DNA from 2 places in the Nonomuraea sp. NPDC005983 genome. Region 1 is predicted to be linked to the other one. Evidence: predicted binding sites of a transcription regulator. Region 1 holds the regulator's gene; the other holds the start of a gene.
What was found. Region 1 encodes LexA, which represses DNA repair genes until DNA is damaged. Its sites were predicted from a motif close to TCGAACANNTGTTCGA; they were not measured.
Positions count from the first base shown of each region.

Region 2: recA (recombinase RecA) is a predicted target of LexA. The motif match lies at 4,378-4,393, and genes of this name have one in related genera.

Region 1 is NZ_JBEXUP010000007.1:113,049-125,082, reverse strand. It holds gene ABZ297_RS06175 (vitamin B12-dependent ribonucleotide reductase) at 48-2,861, opposite strand; gene nrdR (transcriptional regulator NrdR) at 2,858-3,313, opposite strand; gene ABZ297_RS06165 (cadmium resistance transporter) at 3,750-4,346, shown strand; gene ABZ297_RS06160 (hypothetical protein) at 4,424-4,645, opposite strand; gene lexA (transcriptional repressor LexA) at 5,767-6,474, shown strand; gene ABZ297_RS06150 (TetR/AcrR family transcriptional regulator) at 6,605-7,210, opposite strand; gene ABZ297_RS06145 (FAD-dependent monooxygenase) at 7,180-8,697, opposite strand; gene ABZ297_RS06140 (aminotransferase class I/II-fold pyridoxal phosphate-dependent enzyme) at 8,851-9,963, shown strand; gene ABZ297_RS06135 (hypothetical protein) at 10,004-10,333, shown strand; gene ABZ297_RS06130 (hypothetical protein) at 10,401-11,015, shown strand; gene ABZ297_RS06125 (YbaB/EbfC family nucleoid-associated protein) at 11,059-11,499, opposite strand; gene ABZ297_RS06120 (PDZ domain-containing protein) at 11,703-12,034, opposite strand, start outside.
Region 2 is NZ_JBEXUP010000086.1:16,691-28,724, reverse strand. It holds gene ABZ297_RS30790 (ATP-dependent helicase) at 1-2,463, opposite strand, end outside; gene ABZ297_RS30785 (VOC family protein) at 2,553-3,041, shown strand; gene ABZ297_RS30780 (DUF3046 domain-containing protein) at 3,291-3,485, shown strand; gene ABZ297_RS30775 (hypothetical protein) at 3,468-3,743, opposite strand; gene recA (recombinase RecA) at 4,499-5,593, shown strand; gene ABZ297_RS30765 (hypothetical protein) at 6,031-6,246, opposite strand; gene recX (recombination regulator RecX) at 6,178-6,996, shown strand; gene rny (ribonuclease Y) at 7,349-8,965, shown strand; gene ABZ297_RS30750 (protein kinase) at 8,966-10,927, opposite strand; gene ABZ297_RS30745 (prolyl oligopeptidase family serine peptidase) at 10,999-12,034, opposite strand, start outside.

The DNA of each region.
Region 1 (12,034 bases):
ACACCCCGTTGCCGACCAGGCATTTCACATCTAGCTGGAGCCCAAAACTAGCTGCAGCCGCTCGTCGAGCCGCAGCCCTCGCAGACGTAGCAGCTCCCCGCGGGACGCATCTTGGTGCCGCACGTCATGCAGAGCGGCGCGTCGGCCGTGAAGCGCTGGTGGCTCTCAAGCGTCACCTCCTTGACCGGCTCCGGCTTGGGCCTCTCCTCGATCGGCGCCGACTGGGCGAGCGCCTCGCGGTCGACCGTCTCCGCGAGCGCGGCCGGGTCCTCGCCGCGCTGCTGGGCGGCGCGTTCGGCGGCCGAGAAGATGCCCAGGGCCGCCCGCTCGTCGTACGGCAGGTGGTCGAGGGCCAGGCGACGGAAGATGTAGTCCATCACCGAGGTGGCCATCCGGATGTCCGGGTCGTCGGTCATCCCGGCGGGCTCGAAGCGCATGTTGACGAACTTGCTCATGTACGTCTCGAGCGGCACGCCGTACTGGAGGCCGATCGAGATCGCCACCGAGAAGGCGTCCATGACGCCCGCCAGGGTCGAGCCCTGCTTGGACATCTTGAGGAAGACCTCGCCCAGACCGTCGTCGGGGTAGGACGACGCGGTCATGTACCCCTTCGCGCCGCCGACCGTGAACCGGGTGGTCATGCTCGGACGCTGGTTGGGCATCCGGCGCCTGGTGGGCCGGTTGACCTCGATAACCTTGACCTCGGGCACGCTCTCGGTCTTGGCCTCGGTCTTGGCTTCGTCCTTCTTGCCCGCGGCCGACAGCGGCTGGCCGACCTTGCAGTTGTCGCGGTAGACGGCCAGCGCCTTGAGGCCGAGCTTCCAGCCCTCCAGGTAGACCTGCTCGATGTCGTCGATCGTGGCCGACTCGGGCAGGTTCACCGTCTTGGAGATCGCGCCCGACAGGAACGGCTGCGTGGCGGCCATCATCCGGACGTGGCCCATCGGCGCGATCGCCCGCTCGCCCATCGCACAGTCGAACACCTCGTAGTGCTCGTGCTTGAGGCCGGGGGCGTCGACGACGTGGCCGTGCTCGGCGATGTACTCGACGATCGCCTCGTTCTGCTCCTGCTGGTAGCCGAGCTGCTTGAGCGCCCGCGGGATCGTCTGGTTGACGATCTGCATGGACCCGCCGCCCACCAGCTTCTTGAACTTGACCAGCGCGAGGTCGGGCTCGATGCCGGTGGTGTCGCAGTCCATCATCAGGCCGATGGTGCCGGTCGGGGCCAGCAGCGACGCCTGGGCGTTACGGTAGCCGTTCTTCTCGCCGATCCTGAGGCACTCGGACCACTGGCGGGACGCCTCGGCGTGGATCTTCCCGTCCATGGAGCCGATCGTGCGCAGGTCGTCGTTGGCGGCGGCGTGCTTGCGCATGACCCGCTTGTGCGGCTCGGCGTTGCGCGCATAGCCGTCGTACGCCCCGACGACCCCGGCCAGCTCGGCGCTGCGCCGGTAGGAGACGCCGGTCATCAGGCTGGTGATCGCGCCCGCGACCGCACGGCCGCCGTCGGAGTCGTAGGCGTGGCCGGTGGCCATGAGCAGCGCGCCCAGGTTGGCGTAGCCGATGCCGAGCTGCCGGTAGGCGCGGGTGGTCTCGCCGATCTTCTCGGTCGGGAAGTCGGCGAACGTGATCGAGATGTCCATCGCGGTGATGATCAGCTCGGTCAGCTTGACGAAGTTCTGCACGTCGAAGGAGTTGTCGTCCTTCAGGAACTTCAGCAGGTTGATGCTGGCCAGGTTGCACGAGGAGTTGTCGAGGTGCACGTACTCCGAGCACGGGTTCGACGCCGTGATGCGGCCGGTCTCGGGCGTGGTGTGCCAGTCGTTGATCGTGTCGTCGTACTGCAGGCCGGGGTCGGCGCACTCCCAGGCGGCCTTGGCCATCTTGCGGAACAGGCCGCGGGCGTCGACCGTCTCGATCACCTCGCCCGTCAGGCGGGCACGCAGGCCGAAGTCGCCGCCCTTCTCGACCGCGCGCATGAACTCGTCGGACACGCGCACCGAGTTGTTGGCGTTCTGGTACTGCACCGAGACGATGTCCTTGCCGCCCAGGTCCATGTCGAACCCGGCGTCGCGGAGCGCGCGGATCTTGTCCTCCTCGCGCGCCTTCGTCTCGATGAACTCCTCGATGTCGGGGTGGTCGACGTCCAGCACGACCATCTTGGCCGCCCGGCGGGTCGCGCCGCCGGACTTGATGGTGCCCGCGCTCGCGTCGGCGCCGCGCATGAAGCTCACCGGGCCGCTCGCCGTGCCGCCACTGGAGAGCAGCTCCTTGGACGAGCGGATCCGCGACAGGTTCACGCCCGAACCCGAGCCGCCCTTGAAGATCACGCCCTCTTCCTTGTACCACTCCAGGATCGACTCCATCTGGTCGTCCACGGAGAGGATGAAACAGGCGCTGACCTGCTGCGGGCTCTGCGTGCCCACGTTGAACCAGACGGGCGAGTTGAACGCGAAGACCTGGTGGACCAGGGCGTGCTTCAGCTCGTGGTCGAAGATCTCGGCGTCCTCGTCGCTGGCGAAGTAGCCGTTCTCGACGCCCGTCCTGGTGTAGACGCTCACCACCCGGTCGACGAGCTGCTTCAGGCTCCACTCGCGCTGCGGCGTGCCGACCGCGCCACGGAAGTACTTGGTCGTCACGATGTTGGCCGCGTTGACCGACCAGGACTCGGGGAACTCGACGCCCCGCTGCTCGAAGTTGATCGAGCCGTCGCGCCAGTTGGTCATGACGACGTCGCGGCGCTCCCACGTGATGTCGTCGTACGGATGCACGCCGGGCTGGGTGAAGATCCGCTTCATCTTCAGACCCTTGCGCGGACGCTTACCTCCGCGCGCGACTGAACCGCTGGCCGTCTCCGTCATGACTCCCCCTTCTCCGCCTTCAACTGTTCGATCTCGGCCTCGAAGTCCGCCAGGCTCTCGAAACCGCGATATACCGATGCGAACCGCAGGTAGGCCACCTCGTCCAACTCCCGCAGCGGGCCCAGAATCGCCAGGCCCACCTCGTTCGAGGGAATCTCGGCCGCGCCCTTGGCTCTGATGGCCTCTTCGACCTGCTGCCCCAGCTGGGCCAGCGAATCCTCACTCACCGGCCTGCCCTGGCAGGCCCGTCGCACGCCGGCGACGACCTTGTCACGCGAGAACGGCTCCGTCACGCCGCTACGCTTGCTCACCATCAGGAGCACGGTCTCCTGGGTGGTGAACCTGCGCCCGCACTCGGGACAGGTGCGGCGGCGCCGGATGGCCGCGCCGTCGTCCGTCGAGCGGCTGTCGATGACCCTCGTGTCAGGATGGCGACAGAACGGACAGTGCACGCTTTCGCCTCCCGGACCCGCGGCCACCACAGGCGTCAAGAGCCCTTTTCCGTACGCTCACGCGCGCCCCATGGAGAACCATGGTGCGGTCACGGAAACACAAGGTGTGGTGAACTACATCGGTGTAACTACTAGATGTTGTGGTCCAACCGTAGAAGCGCGCGACCATGAACGCAAGTTGGCGGACCCCCTCCCGCCGAAGTCGCTGATCAGCGTGTCCTCCCCGGTGTGTCGCCGACAACAACCGCCGCGACGGCGATGTTCCTGCACACACAGGTCACTTCGGTTGTGTGCGAACACGCAGGTGAACCGCGATCACAGCAGCATCGACCGGCACATGCGCGACACCGCGCATCCACTCTTTCCAAGGGTTCACCCGCCGGGCCCGTCGATCCGGATTCCCCGTTGACGGCGGGAGTCGGTAGGTTCAGCGCCCATGGACGGGATAGCAGCAACCGTCGCCGCGGCAGCGGGGATGTTCGCCGGCACCAACGTGGACGACCTCGTCGTGCTCACCGTGCTGTTCCTGTCGGCGCGCACGACCGGGGCCCCGAGGGCGTGGCAGATCTGGGCGGGCCAGTACGCGGGGGTGGCGGCGCTCGTGGCCCTGTCGGTGGTCGCGGCCCTGGGCCTGACCATCCTCCCGGACGACTGGGTCGGCCTCCTGGGGCTGGTCCCGCTCGCGCTCGGGGTGCGCGGCCTGGTCTCGGCCGTCCGCGGCGGCGGAGGGTCCGCGCCCGCCGTCGCGTCCGGCCTGGTCGCGGTGACGGGGGTCACGGTCGCCAACGGCGCGGACAACGTCTCCGTCTACACGCCGGTGTTCCGGACGATCGGCACCGGCCCCACGGTCGTGACCGTCCTCGTGTTCGCCATCGGGGTGGCCGTGTGGTGCGTGGCGGGGGCGTGGCTCGGCTCGCACAAGCGGGTCATCGAGATCGTCGAACGGTACGGGCAGTGGCTCGTGCCCGGGGTGTTCATGGCGATCGGCGCGCTCATCGTCCTCGAGTCAGGCGTCATCGCAAGGCTCTTCTGACTCCCCCGCCCGCACCCCGACGGGGCCGCGCGACACCCGAACCTCTCCCCTGACTTCGCCGAGCGTGTCGGCGCCCCCTACCGCGCCACTGGCAGCACCGACTCGCCCCTGGTCACGGGTGCTGCTGAGGCGAGGCCGGCCGCCCGGGTGCCCAGCCAGAACCCGCCGAGAGACAGCAGCGCCACCCCGACCACCAGCACGATCCGCCCGCGCCGCGTCAGCCGCAGCGGCGGCCTGCGCGCTCTCGTCGGCGGTACGCCGTCCTGCCTGGGGGCGCGGACGATCCGGCCCGCGTCCACTCGCCGTCCACCCGCCGGACGTCTGTCAGCACTCCCCCGCCGTGCCGCGTCCGGCGAGCCCATCTGCCGCCCCGTGCTCGTCCGCCGCTTGGGGCTCCCCTGCGATCGCGCCTTCGCACGCTTCCTGGCGCTCCCCTGGGCCACGCCTGGCTGCCGTCCGGGGGCCACCTCGCGTGGCACACCGGGTCGGTCTGCGGACGAAACCGCCTCCCCATGGGTTCGTCCGCCCTCGCCGCCGGCGCGCCCCTGGTCGAGCGGGCGCGGGGCCGCTCGACGCCCTCCCGGATACCCCCGGGGGACTCTCGGCGCGCCCGGCGCGCCGTCGGCATGGCGTCGCCCTCGACGCTGGGCGTCGGCGTCGGACTCCGTGCCGGACTCCGTGTCGGACTCCGCGCGCGGCGGCGGCACCAGCCACAGCCTCGGCCCTCCCTGAGCCGCCGGCCCGCGACGCGGCCCGGACGGACCCCCAGAACCCGCCCCGGGGCGACCCACGGACCGACCCGAGGAACCCGCCACGGACCGACCCGAGGAACCCGCCACGGACCGACCCGAGGAGCCAACCGCGGAGCGACCCGAGGAGCCAACCGCGGAGCGACCTGCGGATCCCGCAACGGGACGGTGCCCGGCGCCCGGCCTCCCGGGCCGCCCCGGGGAACCGGAGGCAACCCCCGGGCCGCGACCCGTGCCGGGATCTTCGTATCCGCGACCGCGTTCGAAACCGGCCGAAGCCGGTTTTCTGTCGGAATTGCCGTTTGGATAGTGCTCAGAGTGGTTGTCGTGTGTATTGTCCGTGCCATCGCCGCCGCCCCCGATCGCGTCCGCGATGAGGGTCAGCCGCCTGGCATCGTCGCTGGTGGTGTCTGTGGTCGTGGTCGCTCGCATGATTGACCTCCCGCCCATCGTGGCCTGACGAAAAGGCCCAACAAAGATCGGCAAATCGAACACGGTGTCGATCGAACTCCCGTACGATGTTGTACACCACGCTGGCAACAATTTCGAGGAAGACTCGAACAATTGTTTGAAGATGATCTTCAACAGCGATACGGTCGCTGTGTGCGACACGAAGACCACGGACCGGGAGGCTGGCCGGTGAGGCCGCCCGCCGGGCGAGGAGGAAGAGCATGAGCGAGCGGGAGGACGCGAACGGGGTTACCGACCTCGCGGTGCGTCGGCGCGACTCTCTGGGCTTGACGCCCAGGCAGCGCAAGATCCTCGAGGTGATCCGAGACTCGGTGCAGCAGCGCGGCTATCCGCCCTCCATGCGGGAGATCGGCGAGGCGGTCCAGCTGACGAGCACGTCCAGCGTGTCGCACCAGTTGACGGCGTTGCAGCGCAAGGGGTATCTGCGGCGCGACCCTCACCGGCCGCGCGCGCTTGAGGTGCGCCTGCCCGGCGAGCCCGCCCTCTGGGTCGACCCCGACGCCTCCACCGACGAGCCCACGGTGAGCAGGCCGACGGCCGCCTACGTCCCGCTCGTCGGCCGGATCGCCGCAGGTGGGCCGATCCTGGCCGAGGAGAGCGTCGAGGACGTCTTCGCGCTGCCCAAGCAGCTCGTCGGCGAGGGCACGCTGTTCCTCCTGCAGGTCGCCGGCGACTCGATGATCGACGCCGCGATCGCCGACGGCGACTGGGTCGTGGTCCGCCAGCAGCCGGTGGCCGAGAGCGGCGACATCGTGGCGGCCATGATCGAGGGCGAGGCCACGGTCAAGACCTTCAAGCGCAAGGACGGCCACGTCTGGCTCGTCCCGCACAACGCCAACTACGACCCGATCCCCGGCGACGAGGCCAGCGTCCTGGGCAAGGTCGTGGCCGTCCTGCGTCGCCTCTAGCTTCCGCGCGGCGCGGCTCCGCCTCCGGCGGGCTCCCGCGCCTGCGGCTCTCCGCTCAGCGACTGGTTCTTCGTTCTGCGGCACGGCGTCCACGCCGTGCCGCAGCGCACAGCACTCCCCCGCCGCAGCGCTAGGGGTTCAGGGGCTGGTACCCCATGTGGTGCAACAGGGCCCACAGCCGGCGCGCGATCTGCGCTGCGGTCAAGTCCTCCTCGCCGTGGAGAAGGACGAACCCGATCGCGCTGGAGAAGACGTCCTGTACGGCGCTCGGGTCGGTGTCCTTCGGGAACTGGCCGGCGTCGACGGCCTGCCGGGCCAGGTGCGCCACGGCGTCCAGCCGGGGCTGGAGGTACCGCTCGGTGTAGGCGATCACCAGTTTCGGGTAGTCCACCGAGGCGCCGATCACCCGCGCCATCAGCGCGCGGAACCGGGGTTGGCTCAGCAGTTCGGCGGTGAACTCGACCAGTTCCTCGATCGTCCGCCCGGCGGCGGGCGTGTCCAGGTCGGCGTGGCGGGCGTGCTCCAGCGCGCCCATCAGGAGATCCTCTTTGGACTGCCAGCGCCGGTAGACGGTCAGCTTCGCCACGCCGGCGCGCCGGGCGACCGCCTCGATGCTGGTACCCGCCGCCCCGCGCTCTATCAGCAGGTCCAGCGCGGCGTCCAGGATCGAGGCGTCGTTACTGGGGTCGCGTGGGCGGCCGCGGTCTACGCCGGCCACAGCACCTGGTTCAGCCATGCCGCCAGTCTGTCCGGTGCCGGACGTCCGCGCCAACCGATGTGCCCGTCGGGGCGGATCAGCAGCACGTCGCGCACGCCCGTCTCCACCGGCACGAGCGGGATCACCAGGTCGGCGCCCAGCTGTGTGGCGGCGGCAGCGGCGTGCCTGGCGGCGTCGCGTTCGTCGCCGGCGAGCACCACCCAGCAGCCCGATATCGCCGCGTGCAGCATGACCTCACCACCGTCGGAACGCCGGCACCTGATGTCCGGCATCCGGTCACCCGGACGCGGCCCCTGGGTCCACCGGTGCGAAGCGGGCGCCAGCGGTCCGCCCCGGTAGCTGATGCCCAGCTGCGACGCGGCCAGCCACAGCCGTCGTTGCACGGCCGGCAGCCGGAAGATCGGCAGGACCACCTTGTCGCGTACCAGTCGTTTCCACTCGCTGTCGGGCGACATGACGTCGACCGCGGTGCTGGTCGCCCTCAGCACGTTGCGGGCCAGCGGACGCCGCTCCCCCTCGTAGGTGTCGAGGAGCCGCTGGTCGGCGCTGCCGCGGGCCACCAGCACCAGCTTCCAGCCGAGGTTCTCCGAGTCGCCGAGCCCGGTGTTCTGCCCCTGCCCGCCGCTGGGGCTCTGAATGTGGGCCGCGTCGCCGGCCAGCAGGATCCGGCCGCGACGGTAGGAGTCGGCGAGCCGGCGGTGGATCCGGAACTCCGAGGCCCAGCGGACCTCGGCGACCGTGTCGAGGCTGACGCCGCTGCGGCGGGCGAACTCGTCCAGCACCCGGTCGGCGATCTCGCTTTCGGACAGCTGGTCCGGCAGGTCTGCCGGTGGTTCGGTGAACACCCGCCACGTGTCGTCAGGCAGGGCGGTCACCGACAGCATGTGCCCGGCGTCCATCCAGGTGGTGCTGCCGTTCCTGTCGAACGGCCACGGGGCCCGCACGTCGATCATCAGCAGGCGTTCGAAGAGTTTGCGGCCGGGGAAGCCGATCCCGGCGAGCTTGCGCACCGTGCTGTGCGCGCCGTCGCAGCCGATCAGCCAGTCGGTCTCGACCTGCTGCTCGGCGTCGTCGCCGGTGCGGACGGTGACGGTGACGCCCCTGTCGTCCTGCTGGGCCCCGACGATCCGGGTATGCCACTCGACTTCGCCGCCGAGCTCGCGGAGCCGTTGCCGCAGGGCGCCTTCGACCTCGGCCTGCGAGATCAGCAGCGTCTGTTTCGGCTGGTCCATCACGGCTTGGCCGACCTGGGACTGCAGCACGGTGCGCGATCCCTCGTTGTAGGACATGGTGAGCGAGGACTGCGACCGTTGCGGCAGGTCGCCGAGCGCGCCGACTCGTTCCAGCACCTCGGCGCCGCGTGGTTGCAGGCCGAGAGCGCGGGAGGTGGTGGCGGGGCCGGGGGCGGCATCCACGACCCGGACGGGGATGTCGTGCAGGGCCAGGTGAACGGCGAGGGCCAGGCCGGTAGGGCCGGCGCCCGCGATGAGTACGGTGTCCGTCATTTAATAAACGGTACCGTACCGATTACTAATTCGCGAGAGCGGGCGCCGCCGGGCGCTGCCACACAGGGCCACCCGCACAGCGGGAGCAGGAGAGCCGACGAGACGAGGGGCCAGGCCCTCGATGTCTGGGGAAGGGGTCCCTAAAATGCTCGGGTGAGCGACGCATTCGTGGGCAAAACCCTCAAGTCAACGCATGACGGGCTCAAGTGGGCGAAGGCCGGACCGGACGTCATCCCCGCCTGGATCGCCGACATGGACCTCCCCACAGCCCCGGCCGTGATCGAAGCCCTGCGCCGGCGGGCCGAAGGCGACCTCGGATATCCCGTCTGGCTCGAGAGCCCGCAGCCGGGGCCGCTCGCGGAGGCGTTCGCGGAGCGGATGGCCACCCGCTACGGCTGGGACGCCGACCCCTCACTGGTCCGCGCCTACAGCGACATCAACCAGGCGCTTCAGGTGCTCCTCCACGTGTGCACCAGGCCCGGCGACGGGGTGGCGCTGCACACCCCGGCCTACCACCCGTTCCTCGGCACGCTGGCGGAGATGGACCGCCCGCTGCGCCCCATCCCGCTCCGGCCCGACGGCGACTCCTGGCGCTTCGACCCGCCGGACCTGGCGGGATGCCGGGTGCTGCTGCTGGTCAACCCGCACAACCCGACCGGCCGCGTCTTCACCAGGGACGAGCTGACCGAACTGGCCGACCACGTCGAGCGCCACGACCTGCTGGTCATCGCCGACGAGATCCACGCCGACCTCGCCTACGCCCCGCACGAGCACATCCCGTTCGCCACGATCCTGCCCGAGCGGACGGTGACGCTGACCTCCGCCACCAAGGCGTTCAATCTGGGCGGCATCAGGTGCTCGGTGGCCCACATCGGCTCGCCGGACGTCAGGAAGGCGCTCGGCGCGCAGCCGTCCTTCGTCTACGGGTCGGCGCACGTGTTCGGCGTGGACGCGACGGTCGCGGCGTGGCGGCACGGGGATTCCTGGCTGGACGAGACCCGCGCCCTGCTCGACCGCAACCGCCGTACGATCGCGGAGCGCCTTCCCGAGGGGGTCGGGTACCGGCTGCCGCAGGCCACCTACCTGGCCTGGCTCGACTACGGACGTCCGGGGGCGGCCGAGCGGCTGGAGCGCGAGGCCAAAGTGATGCTGAGCGACGGCGCCGGGTTCGGCCCCGGCGGCGAGAACTTCGCCCGGCTGAACTTCGCCACCACCGAACCCGTCCTGACCGAGATCCTCAACCGGCTCGCGCGCCCGCTGGGCTAGTATTCCGACGCACGTAATGGATCACGTACACGGAGCAGTCTTGAGCCAAGACGAAGCAGCACGTATCCACAATCTGCCGGCGATCAGAGCATTGGGCGACGCTCTCGTCGACGACATCGACGGCACCTCCCCGGTGTCGCACCTGGAGGAGGCCAGCGGCTTCCCCGCGAACATGCGCATGGGAACGTGGGCCCTGGGGGTGCTCGGATGGCCCCTGGCCAACGAACACGACAAGATCGTCGGCTACGCCGAGAACAAGGTCAACAGCACGATCGAAGGCCTGCGCGCTCATCGGGACCGGCTGCACACGGTCGCCGACAACGTCCAGACCGCGGATCAGAGAAACGAGGACCATGTCCGGCGGATTTAAGATACCCATCCCCGGCGGAACCCCGGACCCGTTCCAACCTGGGGACGAGGGCGGCAACCTCAGGCTGATGCAGTACGCCACCCTCGCCACGTACGCGTTGGCCACCGTGGTCTTTCCCGTGTACGAGCGGGTGCTGGTCGGATACGGGCTGTCGGTGCCGGCCGACCCACCGGTGGTTCACAGGGCCGCGGACGGCTGGAGCGCCTTCGGAAACGGCGTCTACGCCGCGGGCAGGACAACGCAGGAGCAGCATGGCAGCGTGTCCTCGGCCAACTGGCAGGGGCCGGAACGGCAGCTTTACGGGCAGAACGTCGCCGACTACGCCCTTGCGTCGGACACCGCGTCCGACTCCGCCCACAGCCTCTCGTCGATCCTCCGATGGCTGGCCAACCTCTGGACGGCGTACATCTACCTCCATGCGGGCCTCGCGACCCTGGCGATGACCACCATGCTCAAGGCCCTGTTCGTCGGGCCGGGGAGGGTGTACGCCACGTTGGAGGCACACTCGCAGGCGATCACCGCCGAGGCGAGGGTCATCCAGCTGCGGAACTTCGTGCTCCAGCACGTGCTGGAGCTGGCACTGAAGTACGGGGCCGCCTGGATGGCCGAGCACAGCCTCACGGACGGCCTCAAGCCGCAGTACGCGGCAGGGCGTCCCAAGGCCGACACCGCCGAGGTCTGACCCGCTCCACCGGCGGGCGGGGCGCCCCGCCCGCCGGGGCACCTCAGTAGCCGAGCTTCTTACGCATGCGATCCAGCTCTCCCATCGCGTCGCCCATCATCCGATCGAAGGCCTGCTGCGCCTCGGCCACCTTCGCCCGGGCGATGTCCGGATCGCCCATGGCGGGGTCCAGTCCTCCGAACGAGCCCGTCATGATCGTGGACAGCTGCCGTTGGAGGTCGGCGTCGGCGTCGCGGATGGCAGCGAGGATCGCCTCGGACATCTCGTCGACGCTCATCCGCTTCGCCCTGGGATCGATGGCGAGCCGGCTCACGCCGCCCTGCGCGGTGCACTCGACGGCGATGTGACCGTCGGCGGCCGTGGCCCGGCCGACAGCGGCCTCGACCTCTTTCTGCGTCGCCGCGAAGTCGGCCACGCGTTTTTCGGAATCCCGCAGGAACGCCTCGACGTCGATGTTCGCGAAATTTCCGAGCGGGTTATCCACGTGTTTCCTCCATGTCGTACACGTTTCTCACGGAACGTGATAGCACAAGTCGAATTCCGGCAGTACCCGAACAGTCAGGCGGCAGCTCATGGTGTCGCGGCGATCATCGGCACCGAGCACGTCGGAGGCGATGCCGCGGTCACGGCAGCCCCTCGAACGGGACCCGGATGGATGAACACCACCCGAATCCCGTTACGGCTCCGTTACGCCTCGAGAGGGGGCAGGTCGGGAGGCGTGGCCGCGGGCCGTTCCTCCAGTGCCGCGAGCGCGAGCTCGACCGCCTTCTCCAGTTGCGGGTCGCGCCCGGCCACCCGGTCCTGCGGCGTGGTGACGACCTCGACGTCCGGGTCGACGCCGTGGTTCTCGACGCCCCAGCCCGGCCCCTCCAGCCAGAAGGAGTACCTCGGCTGGGTGACCACGGTGCCGTCCACCAGGGAGTAGCGGGAGTCGATGCCGATCACGCCGCCCCACGTGCGGGTGCCGACCAGCGGGCCGAGGCCGCGGTTCTTGATGCCCGCGCTGACGATGTCGCCGT
Region 2 (12,034 bases), on a different contig from region 1:
CATCGTCTCCAGCACGATCGGGAACGAGGCGTACTGCGAGGCCACGCCCAGCAGGTGGGCGGCCCGCTGGCGCTGCTGCCAGAGCGGGGTGCGCCTGCCCGGAGTCCGGCGGGGCAGCAGCAACGCCCGCCCCGCGCACTCCCTGAACCGCGACGCGAACAGCGCCGAACCGCCCAGCTCCTCGGTGACGATCTGCTCGATCTCCTCGGCGTCGAACGCGGCCACGTCGGAGGGCGGCTCGGCCAGCGTGTCGGGGATGCGCAGCACGATGCCGTCGTCGGAGTGGATGGCCTGCACGTCGACGCCGTAGCGCTCGCGCAGCCGCCGGTTGATCGCCAGCGCCCACGGCGCGTGCACCCGCGCCCCGTAGGGGGAGTGGATCACCACGCGCCAGTCGCCCAGCTCGTCGTGGAACCGCTCGACCAGCAGCGTGCGATCGTCGGGGACGTACCCCGTGGCCTCGCGCTGCTCCTTGAGATAGGCCACCAGGTTGCCGGAGGCGTACTCGTCGAGCCCGGCGGCCCGCATCCGGTCGGTCGAGTCGTGCCCGGCCTGCTCGCGCAGGAACCCGCCGATGGCCCTGCCCAGCTCGGCCGGACGCCCCGGGGCGTCGCCGTGCCAGAACGGCAGCTTGCCCGGCTGGCCGGGAGCGGGGGAGACCAGCACCCGGTCGGCCGTGATGTCCTCGATCCGCCAGGAGGTCGCGCCCAGCACGAACACGTCGCCGACGCGCGACTCGTACACCATCTCCTCGTCGAGCTCGCCCACCCTGGACGCCTTCTCGCCCACCAGGAACACGCCGAACAGCCCACGGTCGGGGATCGTGCCGCCGTTGGTCACCGCCAGCCGCTGCGCCCCCGGCCGCCCGCGCAGCGCGCCCGTCACGCGGTCCCAGACGATGCGCGGACGCAGCTCGGCGAACTCCTCGCTCGGGTAGCGCCCCGCCAGCATGTCGAGCGTCGCCTCCAGGGCGGCGCGCGGCAGCGTGGCGTAGGGAGCGGCCCGCTTGACCACGGACTCCAGCTCGTCGACGGTCCACTCGTCGAGCGCGGTCATCGCCACGACCTGCTGGGCCAGCACGTCGAGCGGGTTGCGCGGGTAGCGCAGCTCCTCGATCTGACCGCTCTTCATCCGCTCGGCCACCACGGCCGTCTGCACCAGGTCGCCCCGGTACTTGGGGAAGATCACGCCCTTGGACACCGCGCCCACCTGGTGGCCGGCACGCCCGATGCGCTGCATCCCGCTGGCCACGCTCGGCGGCGCCTCCACGCAGGCGACCAGGTCGACGGCGCCCATGTCGATGCCCAGCTCCAGGCTGGACGTGGCGACCACGGCAGGCAGCCGCCCCGACTTCAGCGCCTCCTCGATCTGCGCCCGCTCCTCCTTCGACACCGACCCGTGGTGCGCCCGCACGATCTCCGTGACCACGCCCTTGCTGGACCCGGCCTGCGCCATCATCTCGGCGGGGGGGCGGCGCATCGGCCCGGTGTCCTCGTGGTTCTCCGGAGCGCTCTCCCAGATCGCCAGGTCGACCGCCTCCAGGCCCTGCCGTCGGCCGTAGGCCAGCTCGTTCAACCTGGTGCAGAGCCGCTCCGCGAGCCTTCTGGAGTTGGCGAACACGATCGTCGAGCTGTGCGCCTCGATCAGGTCGAACAGGTGGTCCTCGACGTGCGGCCAGATCGACCGGTTCGCGGGCTCCGGCGCGAACTCCTCCTCGGCCGGCTTGCGGGCCTCCAACTCGGTCATGTCCTCGACGGGCACGACCACCTCGATCTCGATCCGCTTCTCCGACGGCGGCTGCACCACCGTCGCGGGACGGACCCCGCCCAGGAACGCCGCCACCTCGCTCACCGGACGCACCGTCGCCGACAGCCCGATGCGCTGCGCGGGCCGGTCGAGCAGCGCGTCGAGCCGTTCGAGGCTCAACGCCAGATGCGCGCCGCGCTTGGTCGCTGCCACCGCGTGCACCTCGTCGACGATCACCGTCTCCACGCCGCGCAGCGCCTCCCGAGCCTGGCTGGTGAGCAGCAGGAACAGCGACTCGGGCGTGGTGATCAGAATGTCGGACGGCTTGGCCGCGAACCGCCGCCGGTCTTCGGCCGGGGTGTCGCCCGACCTGATCGACACCGAGATCTCCGGCACGGGCAGCCCCAGCCGCCGGGCCGTCTGCCTGAGCCCGGCCAGCGGCGCCCGCAGGTTGCGCTCGACGTCGACGGCCAGCGCCTTCAGCGGTGACACGTACAGCACGCGGGTGCCCTTGCGCTCCGCCGGTTCGGCGGCGAGCCGGTCGAGCGACCACAGGAACGCCGCCAGCGTCTTGCCCGACCCGGTGGGCGCGACGACCAGCGTGTTGTCGCCGCGCGCGATGGACTCCCACGCGCCCTCCTGGGCGGACGTGGGAGCGGCGAAGGCTCCCGAGAACCATTGCCTGGTCACCTGGGTGAAGTGGTTGAGCGCGCTCACCAGCACATACTGCCTCGCCCCACCGACAGAAAACGCAATCGCGCCTCCGCGAGAGGTTGAGCCGGGCCGCAGGGGGACATACAGCGACCGTGACCGTTGACAACGTCCCCATCGAGGCCCGCCACGAGGACATCAAAGGCCGCTACCTCTTACCGCACCGGCCCTCCAGCAGCGCTCGCGGCCTCCACCACTTCGCCCTGGTCTCCTCCGACGTGGAGCGGACGATCCAGTTCTACCAGGAGCTCCTGGAGTTCCCCCTCACGGAGATCTTCCAGAACCGCGACTACAAGGGTTCCAGCCACTTCTTCTTCGACATCGGCAACGGGAACCTGCTCGCCTTCTTCGACTTCCCCGGCCTGGATCTCGGCCCGTACCAGGAGGTACTCGGCGGGCTGCACCACATCGCGATCTCCGTCGACCCCGCCACCTGGGAGAGGCTGCGCGGGAAGCTGGAGATGGCCGGCGTGCCGCACCAGATCGAAAGCGGCGCCTCCATCTACTTCAATGACCCCGACGGCGCCCGGCTGGAGCTGCTCGCCGACCACCTGGGTGAGATGTACGGCTCGCGCGTGCTCTGACCGCGTTGTGGCTATCGGCGCGAGGCCCTGCGCGCCCTCGGCCTGCCCGCACGCGGCTCCTGCCGGATGTCGGCGTGCCTCTCCGATCTCTCGGCCTTCTCCTTCTGGACCGTCAGACGCTGCGCCAGGCGGAGATGGCGGCGCTTGACGCGATTCGCCTTCGTCTTCGTGCTCTTCGGGGGCGCGGACTTCGGGGTCTTCGGCATGTGGACGTCCTACCCACACCCCCGGCGGTTCCATACTTGGCACATGCGCCTGACCGAGTTCTGGAGACGGATGCGTGAACATTTCGGCGACACCTACGCCGAGTCGTGGGCGCGCGACTACGTGATCGCACCGCTGGGAAGCCGCACCGTGACGCAGGCGCTGGCCGACGGCGAGAGCGCCAAGACCGTCTGGCGGGCGGTCTGCCAGGTGGAGGACGTCTCACCCCGGCTGCGCTAGCTCCAGCGTCTCCCGCAGCATGCGGGCCGTCCTCTCCAGCTCGTCGGCCTTGCCCTGGCCGCCGGGCGACCACAGGAAGAGCCAGCCGCGGTGCGAGGGGGCGGCGAAGACGAGGGTCTGCCGTCCGGTACGCGGATGCCAGACCCACAGCACCGGGTCGTCGGCGCCGATCATGCGGCTCGCGAGCCCCTGGCCCGGCAGACGCGCGGCGAGAGCCTCAAGATGCGAACGTCGTTCTCCGGTGTACGTGCTCGCCACGTCGCCGCCTCCAACCTTTCAACCAGAGTCTCCCCAGCTCACGAGGCGTGACAACACGCGTGGGGCGACGCGCATCCGGCGATCGCCCACCGGAACCGGACGACCACGCGGGGGCGGCGTTCCAGCGCGCGGACGCGCACCACGCTCCGGTGCGAGCGCCGACGGTTCGGTCCGTGAGCCGGCACTTGGGCCCGTGCGCCGACGGTTCGCTTGCGTGACGACGCTTCGGCCCCGTGCGCCGGACGTCCCTCTCTCCTGTCCGTCCTCTCGCCTGCCCAACTGCCCGGTTGCCTCTCTGCCCCCGTCCTCTCACGTGTCCAGGACTGCTCCGCGCGACCAGGGCCGTTCCACGCGACTGGAACTGCTTCACGCGACCGGGAACGCCCCCGCGCGGCCGAGACCGCTTCACGGGACCGGGAGCGCCTCGGGAGAGCAGGACCACCCCGCCCCGAAGCAGGGCCGCTCCGCGTGACCGGACTGCCCCGGCGCGGCTGGGACCGTTTCGCCTGTGCCGGGACCGCCCCGCGCCTGTGACCTGGGCCGATATCGATCAAGGTTTCACCGGCGAGCGCCCGAGCTGCGCCGTCACAGGACGGCCGGAGTGCCGCGCGGTCGTTGGCGTGTTCGGGTGTGATCGAACAGTCGTTCGGCTACCATGGGCACACGTCTTTCCCTGACAACGCGGAAATTGTCGGTGGCAGGCCGTAGCTTTCACTCGACTGACCCGACCACACAACTCTCCAGAGGGAGTTCCCATGGCTATCAACGACCGCGAGAAGGCCCTTGAGACCGCCCTCGCTCAGATCGAGCGGCAGTTCGGCAAGGGCTCCGTGATGCGCCTCGGCGACGACGCCCGAGCTCCCATCGAGGTGATCCCGACGGGCTCGATCTCCCTGGACGTCGCGCTCGGCATCGGCGGCCTGCCGCGCGGCCGGATCGTCGAGATCTACGGTCCCGAGTCCTCGGGTAAGACCACGATCGCCCTGCACGCCGTGGCCAACGCCCAGCGCGCCGGAGGCATCGCGGCCTTCATCGACGCCGAGCACGCCCTCGACCCCGAGTACGCCAAGAAGCTCGGTGTCGACACCGACGCGCTGCTGGTCTCCCAGCCCGACACCGGTGAGCAGGCGCTGGAGATCGCCGACATGCTGATCAGGTCGGGCGCCGTCGACATCATCGTCATCGACTCGGTGGCGGCCCTGGTGCCCAAGGCCGAGATCGAGGGCGAGATGGGCGACAGCCACGTCGGCCTCCAGGCCCGCCTGATGTCCCAGGCCCTGCGCAAGGTCGCGGGCGCACTCAACAGCACCGGCACCACCGCCATCTTCATCAACCAGCTCCGCGAGAAGATCGGCGTCATGTTCGGCTCGCCCGAGACCACGACGGGTGGTAAGGCGCTCAAGTTCTACGCTTCTGTCCGCCTTGACATCCGCCGCATCGAGACGCTGAAGGACGGCACCGAGGCGGTCGGCAACCGCACCAGAGTCAAGGTCGTCAAGAACAAGATGGCTCCGCCGTTCCGCGTCGCCGACTTCGACATCCTGTACGGCGTGGGCGTCTCCCGCGAAGGCGGCCTGATCGACATGGGCGTCGAGCACGGCTTCGTCCGCAAGTCCGGTGCCTGGTACACCTACGAGGGCGACCAGCTGGGCCAGGGCAAGGAGAACGCCCGCAACTTCCTGAAGAACCACCCGGACATGGCCAACGAGATCGAGAAGAAGATCAAGGACAAGCTGGGCGTCGGCGCCCGTCTCGACGCGCCTGCCGAGCCCGCCGCCGCCCCGGCCCCGGCGGCCGCCTCCTCGGGCCGTGGCTCCAAGTCCGCCACCCCGAAGCCTGGTGACGTCTGATCGGCGACCGCATGACTGACGATCCGCCGCAGGCGCCCCACTCACACGACTGGGGCGCCTGGCTCGACCTCCCCGCTGCCCAGCGGACCCGATACACCCCGCCCACCCCCTCGCCACGGCCAGACGAGCCACTGGAGGGCACCCACCGCGCCAACTCCCACGGATCCCACACGAGCCCCCAGCCTGACACGTCACCAGGCACGCCGTCCGACCTGTCACCAGGCACTCCACCAGGCCCATCCGATGACGGGCGGCCCTCATCCGCTGCCTCGTCACCGCCCCGTGGCTCCGCGTCGACCCCGGCGCGGGCCTGGCCCACCCTTGACGAATGGCGCAACCGCGCCCGTCCTGCTGTTGACCGCGAGGCCCCTCCCGCCGACAACAGGTCGTCCTTCGCATTCCCCGAAGAGGACATCCGTGTCCAGCGCAGCGGCCGGTCAGAGAGCGAACGCCACCTGGCCCGAGGCGCCAAGGAAACAGGCCTCGACCAAGAAGCCGGAGAAGAACGCCCTGCCCATGACGAGCCCGGGGCGCATCCCGGCCAAGACGAGCCCTGGGCGCAGCCGAGCCAGGGCGGGTTGCAGATGGAGCCTGCGCTGGGCGGGTCGCGTTCGCAGCCGGGTCAGGGGCGGCAGCGAGTGGAAACCGAACACGACAGGTCCGAAGCGCAGCCGAGTCACGGCCGACCACGAGCCGACTCTGCCCAGGACGGGGTGGGAGCGTGGTCGGGGTGGGGTGAGCCGCAGGCGGAGTCTGCTCGGAGCGGGGAGCCTGCTCAGGGTGGTGCTCGGAGGCGGTCAGGTAGGGGTGGAGCAGGTGCACGGGCCAGGCGAGGTGGCCGGGGGCGTCGGGGGAGCGATTGGCTGCCCGACGGGCCCGACGCGGAGACGCCCGCCGACGCGGGGCCGCCGGCTGATCCGGAATCGGTGGCCCGAGCCATCTGTCTCAGGCTCCTCACGATGGCCCCCAAGACCCGAGCCCAGCTCGCCGAGGCGCTGCGGAAGCGCGACGTCCCTGACGAGGCTGCCGAGGCGGTGCTCGACCGGTTCTCCGAGCTCGGTCTGATCAACGACGAGGCGTTCGCCGAAGCCTGGGTCGACTCCCGCCACCATGGCCGCGGCCTCGCCAAACGGGCTCTCGCCGCCGAGCTCCGTCACCGTGGCGTCGACTCCGACACCGTCAACGAGGCCGTCGACCGCCTCGACTCCGACCAGGAGCTCGAAACGGCCAGACGCCTCGTGGAGCGCAAGCTCGCGTCCACTCGCAACCTCGACCCCAAGGTCCGCACCCGCAGGCTGGCCGGAATGCTCGCCCGAAAGGGCTACCCGCCGGGGTTGTCGTTCCGCGTCATCCGCGAGGCTCTCGAACAAGAGGGTGTCGAGGTGGAAGAGGACTTCTCCTAGGGTGCGGGTTTCCGGCAGGGAGCAGATATCTGGGCAAATCTGGAGCCGCACCCCCGTAAGACACGCTTGACGAGTCGTTTGCTTGCTCGTGACTTGTTCGACGCATAACCTCGACGGCAGTGAGGAGTTACTCCGCGCAGTGCGGATTGCCATACCGGTGAACGACGGACGAGCGAGCTTGGTTGATCGAGGCGGGCAAGGTGTCGGCTATCTCAGTCGCCGCCGAGTCAGTCCTGGCTTGATATCGGTCGTTATGGAGCCGCCGATCGGGCATTCCGTGCCGCGCATGTGACCCCTCCCGAACAGAGGCCGCGTTATGGAGTTCTGACGACGCGAGGAGGGCGGGGCGCACATGGGGCCGCTTGTGGTGGTGCTGTCAGTGGCGGTGCTCCTGCTGGCTTTCGGGATGATCGCCGCGCTCCTCATCGTCGTCCGCCGTACCTCGGGCAATGCTCCAGGAGCGTCCAGACCGACGCCTGAGCAGTTGGCGGCCGTCCATGATGAGTTGGAGCAGGCTCGCCAGGAGGCGGGGGCGATCCGTGACAAGGCGGACTCCGACGCCGAGGAGATCCTGCGGCGCTCGGAGGCGGCGGCCGAGGCAGCCGCGCGGATGCGCCGCGAGGTCGAGGAGGAGAGCCGGATATTCAAGTCCGAGCTCAAGGAGCTGAGAACCGACCTCGAACGCAGGGAGGCCAGGCTGGCCGAGCGTGAGCAGCGGCTGGACGAGGACGCCCGGCGGCAGGCCGAGCGCGACCGCAAGCTGGCCGAGACCGAGGTCCAGCTCGCCGACCGGCGTGAGGAGCTCCTTCAGGTCGAGGAGGAGCGGCGGGTCATCCTGGAGCGGGCTTCGGGGCTCACCGTCGAGCAGGCCAAGGCCGAGCTGGTCAAGGAGATCGAGAACCAGGCCAAGCGCGAGGCCGCGCTGATCGTCAGGGAGATCGAGGGAGAGGCTCGCAAGGAGGGCGAGAAGCGGGCCACGAAGATCGTCACGCTGGCGGTGCAGCGGGTGGCGGCGGAGCAGACGGCGGAGTCCGTGGTGAGCGTGCTGCACCTGCCCGGCGACGAGATGAAGGGGCGCATCATCGGGCGCGAGGGCCGCAACATCCGGGCCTTCGAGTCCACGACCGGCGTCAACCTGATCATCGATGACACGCCTGAAGCGGTGCTGCTGTCCTGTTTCGACCCGGTTCGCAGGGAGACCGCGCGGCTCACGCTGGAGAAGCTCGTCCTCGACGGACGGATCCACCCGCAGCGGATCGAGGAGGCGCACGACCGCAGCCGGGCCGAGGTGCAGGACCTGTGTGCCAGGGCCGGCGAGGACGCGCTGGTCGAGCTGGGCATCACGGACATGCATCCTGAGCTGACCCTGCTGCTGGGCCAGCTCCGGTACCGCACGAGTTACGGGCAGAACGTCCTGAAGCACCTCATCGAGTCCGCGCACATCGCCGGGATCATGGCCGCTGAGCTCAAGATGAACCAGACGCTGATGAAGCGGTGCGCACTCCTGCACGACATCGGCAAGGCTCTCACGCACGAGGTCGAGGGCAGCCACGCGCTGATCGGCGCGGAGATCGCCCGGCGGTACGGCGAGCAGGAGGACGTGGTGCACGCCATCGAGGCGCACCACAACGAGGTCGAGGTCCGCACCGTCGAGGCGGTGCTCACGCAGGCGGCCGACGCGATCAGCGGCAGCCGCCCCGGAGCGCGGCGCGAGTCGCTGGAGGCGTACGTCAAGCGGCTGGAGCGGCTGGAGGAGATCGCGCAGTCGTACGAGGGCGTGGAGAAGGTCTTCGCCATGCAGGCCGGGCGCGAGATCAGGGTGATGGTCAAGCCGGACGCGATCGACGACATCCAGGCGCAGGTGATCGCCCGCGACGTCGCCAAGCAGGTGGAGGAGGAGCTGACGTACCCGGGGCAGATCCGGATCACGGTGGTGCGCGAGTCGCGCGCCACCGAGTTCGCCCGCTAGCTACCGGCTGACCTCGGGGCTTTCCAGCCCGCCGCCGAACGCTCCGCCCGTCGGCTTCCACCGCTCCCTGGCCACGTACGGCTTCCCTACCACCGCGGACGCGGTGACCTCGAACCATTCGCAGGTCACCATCTCGCCCTCGCGGCCGAAGACCTTCACGCCGCACGTCCTCGGGACGCTCACGGTCGTGTCCGTCCGCGAGTCGAACAACTCGATCGACAGCTCGACGCCCATGCCGACCGGGCCGCGCGCCCGCGCCTGGACGTAGACCCTGTCGGAGGCGATCTTGATGCACGGGCTCATCGAGACCCCCTTGTAGGGCGCCGACCAGGACCTGCACCCGCCGCGCTCGACGGGTTCCGGCTTCGTGGAGACCACGGGGTCGTGGTTGGGGGTTGGGGTCCGTTTCGGCCGTTTCGGCTCCACGGTGGGGGACGGGGGCGTGGGGTCTGGTTCGGGGGTCCTCGTCACCGCGTGGGTGGTGCTTGTCGACTTGTGCCCGGTCTTCTGCGCGTTGGGGCCGGGCGTCTGCACGCTGCTCTTCGGGACGGACGGCGTCACCGTGGTGGACCGCGCCCCCGAGCCGGTCGTGGACGCGTGGGAGGGCTGCGACATCGGGGAGGTCTGCGCCGCCGAGCCGAGAGCGGCCCGGGTCCCGGTCGCCTCGGGAGCCTTGTCCTGCAGCCACATGAACACTCCGGCGATCACGGCGGCCGTCAGGGTGCCTGCTCCCACGGCCACCCACGTCCTGCGGCGGGGCGTCGCGGCCGAGGGGCCCGCCGCTCCCGGCGCGGCGGCGGCCGAGTGAGGCGGATGCGTGCGGTCCCCGAAGGGGGCGTTGGAGTGGGGCGGCTGTGTGGGGTCCGCGAGGGCGGCGTTCGGCTGAGGCGCATGCCCTCGGGCGGCGAGGGCGGCGTTCGGCTGAGGGAGGTGCCCTCGGTCCGTTGAATGCGGCTGAGGCGGGTGTCCCTGGTCCGCGAAGGGAGCGCTGGGGTGAGCTGGGTGGGCGCTGGGGTGAGCGGGGGCTGCGGGGGTGGCGTTCGGGTGGGGCGGCGACGTGGCGTCCACGATGGGGAGAGCGATGGCGTCCGCGGCGGGGACGGTTGTCTCCGACAGCGGCGCGTCCCGGGAGATCCGGGGCAGGCGAGGCGCGCCCTGCTCCGACACCGCGGCGGCCCGCAGCGCGGCGCTCACTTGCGCCAGCGGCGGGCGCGCGGCCGGGTCCTTGGCCGTGCAGTCGGAGATCACCGTCCAGAGCGACGCGGGCATCCCGTCGAGCCGCCGGGGTGCCATGTGGAGGGCGGAGTTCAGCGCGCTCAGCCCGTGCCCGCCCGCGAACGGCGCCCGCCCAGCCAGCAGTTCGTACAGCAGCATCCCGAGCGCGTAAACGTCGGCGGCGGGGGAGGGGCGCTCGCCGCGCAGGATCTCGGGTGCGATGTAGACGGGCGTGCCCGCGACGGTTCCCGTGGTGTTGAGCGTGGTGGTGTGCAGGATGCGGGAGATCCCGAAGTCGGTGAGCTTGAGCGCGCCGCTCTGTTCGTCCACGAGCACGTTGGACGGTTTGACGTCGCAGTGGACCACGCCCTGCTCGTGCGCGTGCGCGAGCGCCTCCGCGAGGGAGGCGGTCATGGCGGCGGCCCTGCCGGGCGGGAGCGTGCCCGATCGCCTGACCAACTGGCCGAGGTCACCGCCGGCGACGAGGTCCATCACGATCGCGATCCGGTCGCCCTCCAGGACGAAGTCGCGGATGGACACGATGGCCGGATGCCGCAGCCGCACCAGAACAGTGCGTTCCCTGACGAACCTGGCCACGACGTCAGGTTCGGCGCCCAGCCGGGGGTTCAGGAGCTTCGCCGCCACCTGCTCGCCGGTCCGGCGGTCGAGGGCCCGCCACACGGTGCCCATCCCGCCTTCGCCCACGATCTCTACCAGGCGGTACGCACTGCCAAGCGAATCGTCCATATTCCGATCATGATATCCACAATTGACACGCTGTCGGGGGTGATAGGCGCCCTGTGACGGCCCGACGGGGGCTACCCGAAGACCTGCTGGTAGAAGGCCAGCTCGGCGGCGAGCGCGGTGGCGCGCGTCTCGGTGCGGCGGAAGCCGTGCGACTCCCCGTCGAACGTCAGGTACGTGCACAGCACGCCGCGCTCCGACAGCGCGTCGGCGAACGCCGTCGACTGCTCGGGCGGCACCGCCGGGTCGTCCAGCCCCTGCAGGAGCAGCATCGGGCAGGAGACCCCGTCGACCAGGGCGAGCGGCTCGCGGGCCGCGTACACCAGTGGGTCCTCGGGGCCGACCAGCCACTCCACGTAACGGGACTCGAAGTCGTGAGTGTGCGCCCGCAGCGGCGCCAGCGCGCTGACGCCGTAGTAGGACACGCCGCCCGCGAACACGCCGGACCGGCAGCAGGCCGCCATCACGGTCCAGCCGCCCGCGCTACGGCCGCGCACCGCGATCCGGGACGCGTCGGCGAGGCCCTCGGCCGCCAGCCATTCGGCCGCCGCGATCGTGTCCTCGACGTCGACCAGCCCCCACTGGCCCCGCAACCGGTCGCGGTAGGACCGGCCGTAGCCGGTGGAGCCGCCGTAGTTGACGTCCAGGACACCGATGCCGCGCGAGGTCAGGAACGCCTTCTCCAGGTCGAGCGCGGCGACGGCGTGCGCGGTCGGGCCGCCGTGCACGAACACCACGTACGGCGGGGTCTCCGAGTCGGCCGCCGGGTTCGACGGCGGGTAGAGGTAGGCATGGACGATCCGCCCAGACCGGTCGGGTAGCTCCACCGGCCGGGGAACGGGCAGGTAGGCGAGGTCGGGCAGCCCACCGTCGTCGCGTCGGAGCTCTTCGGCCGCTCCCGTCGCTGTCTCGACCTGGACGACCGCTCTCGGCTCCGCCGCGCCGTACGCCACCCCGACCAGCCTCGCGCCGTCGGCGGCCAGCGACGGATCCCAGCCGGAACAGGGCACGCCGAGCTCGGTGAGCTGCCCCGATTCCGGATCCAGCACACCCAGGCGCAGGTCGCCGCGCCCGTGCAGCACCGCGAGCCGCCCGTCGCCCAGCACCGCG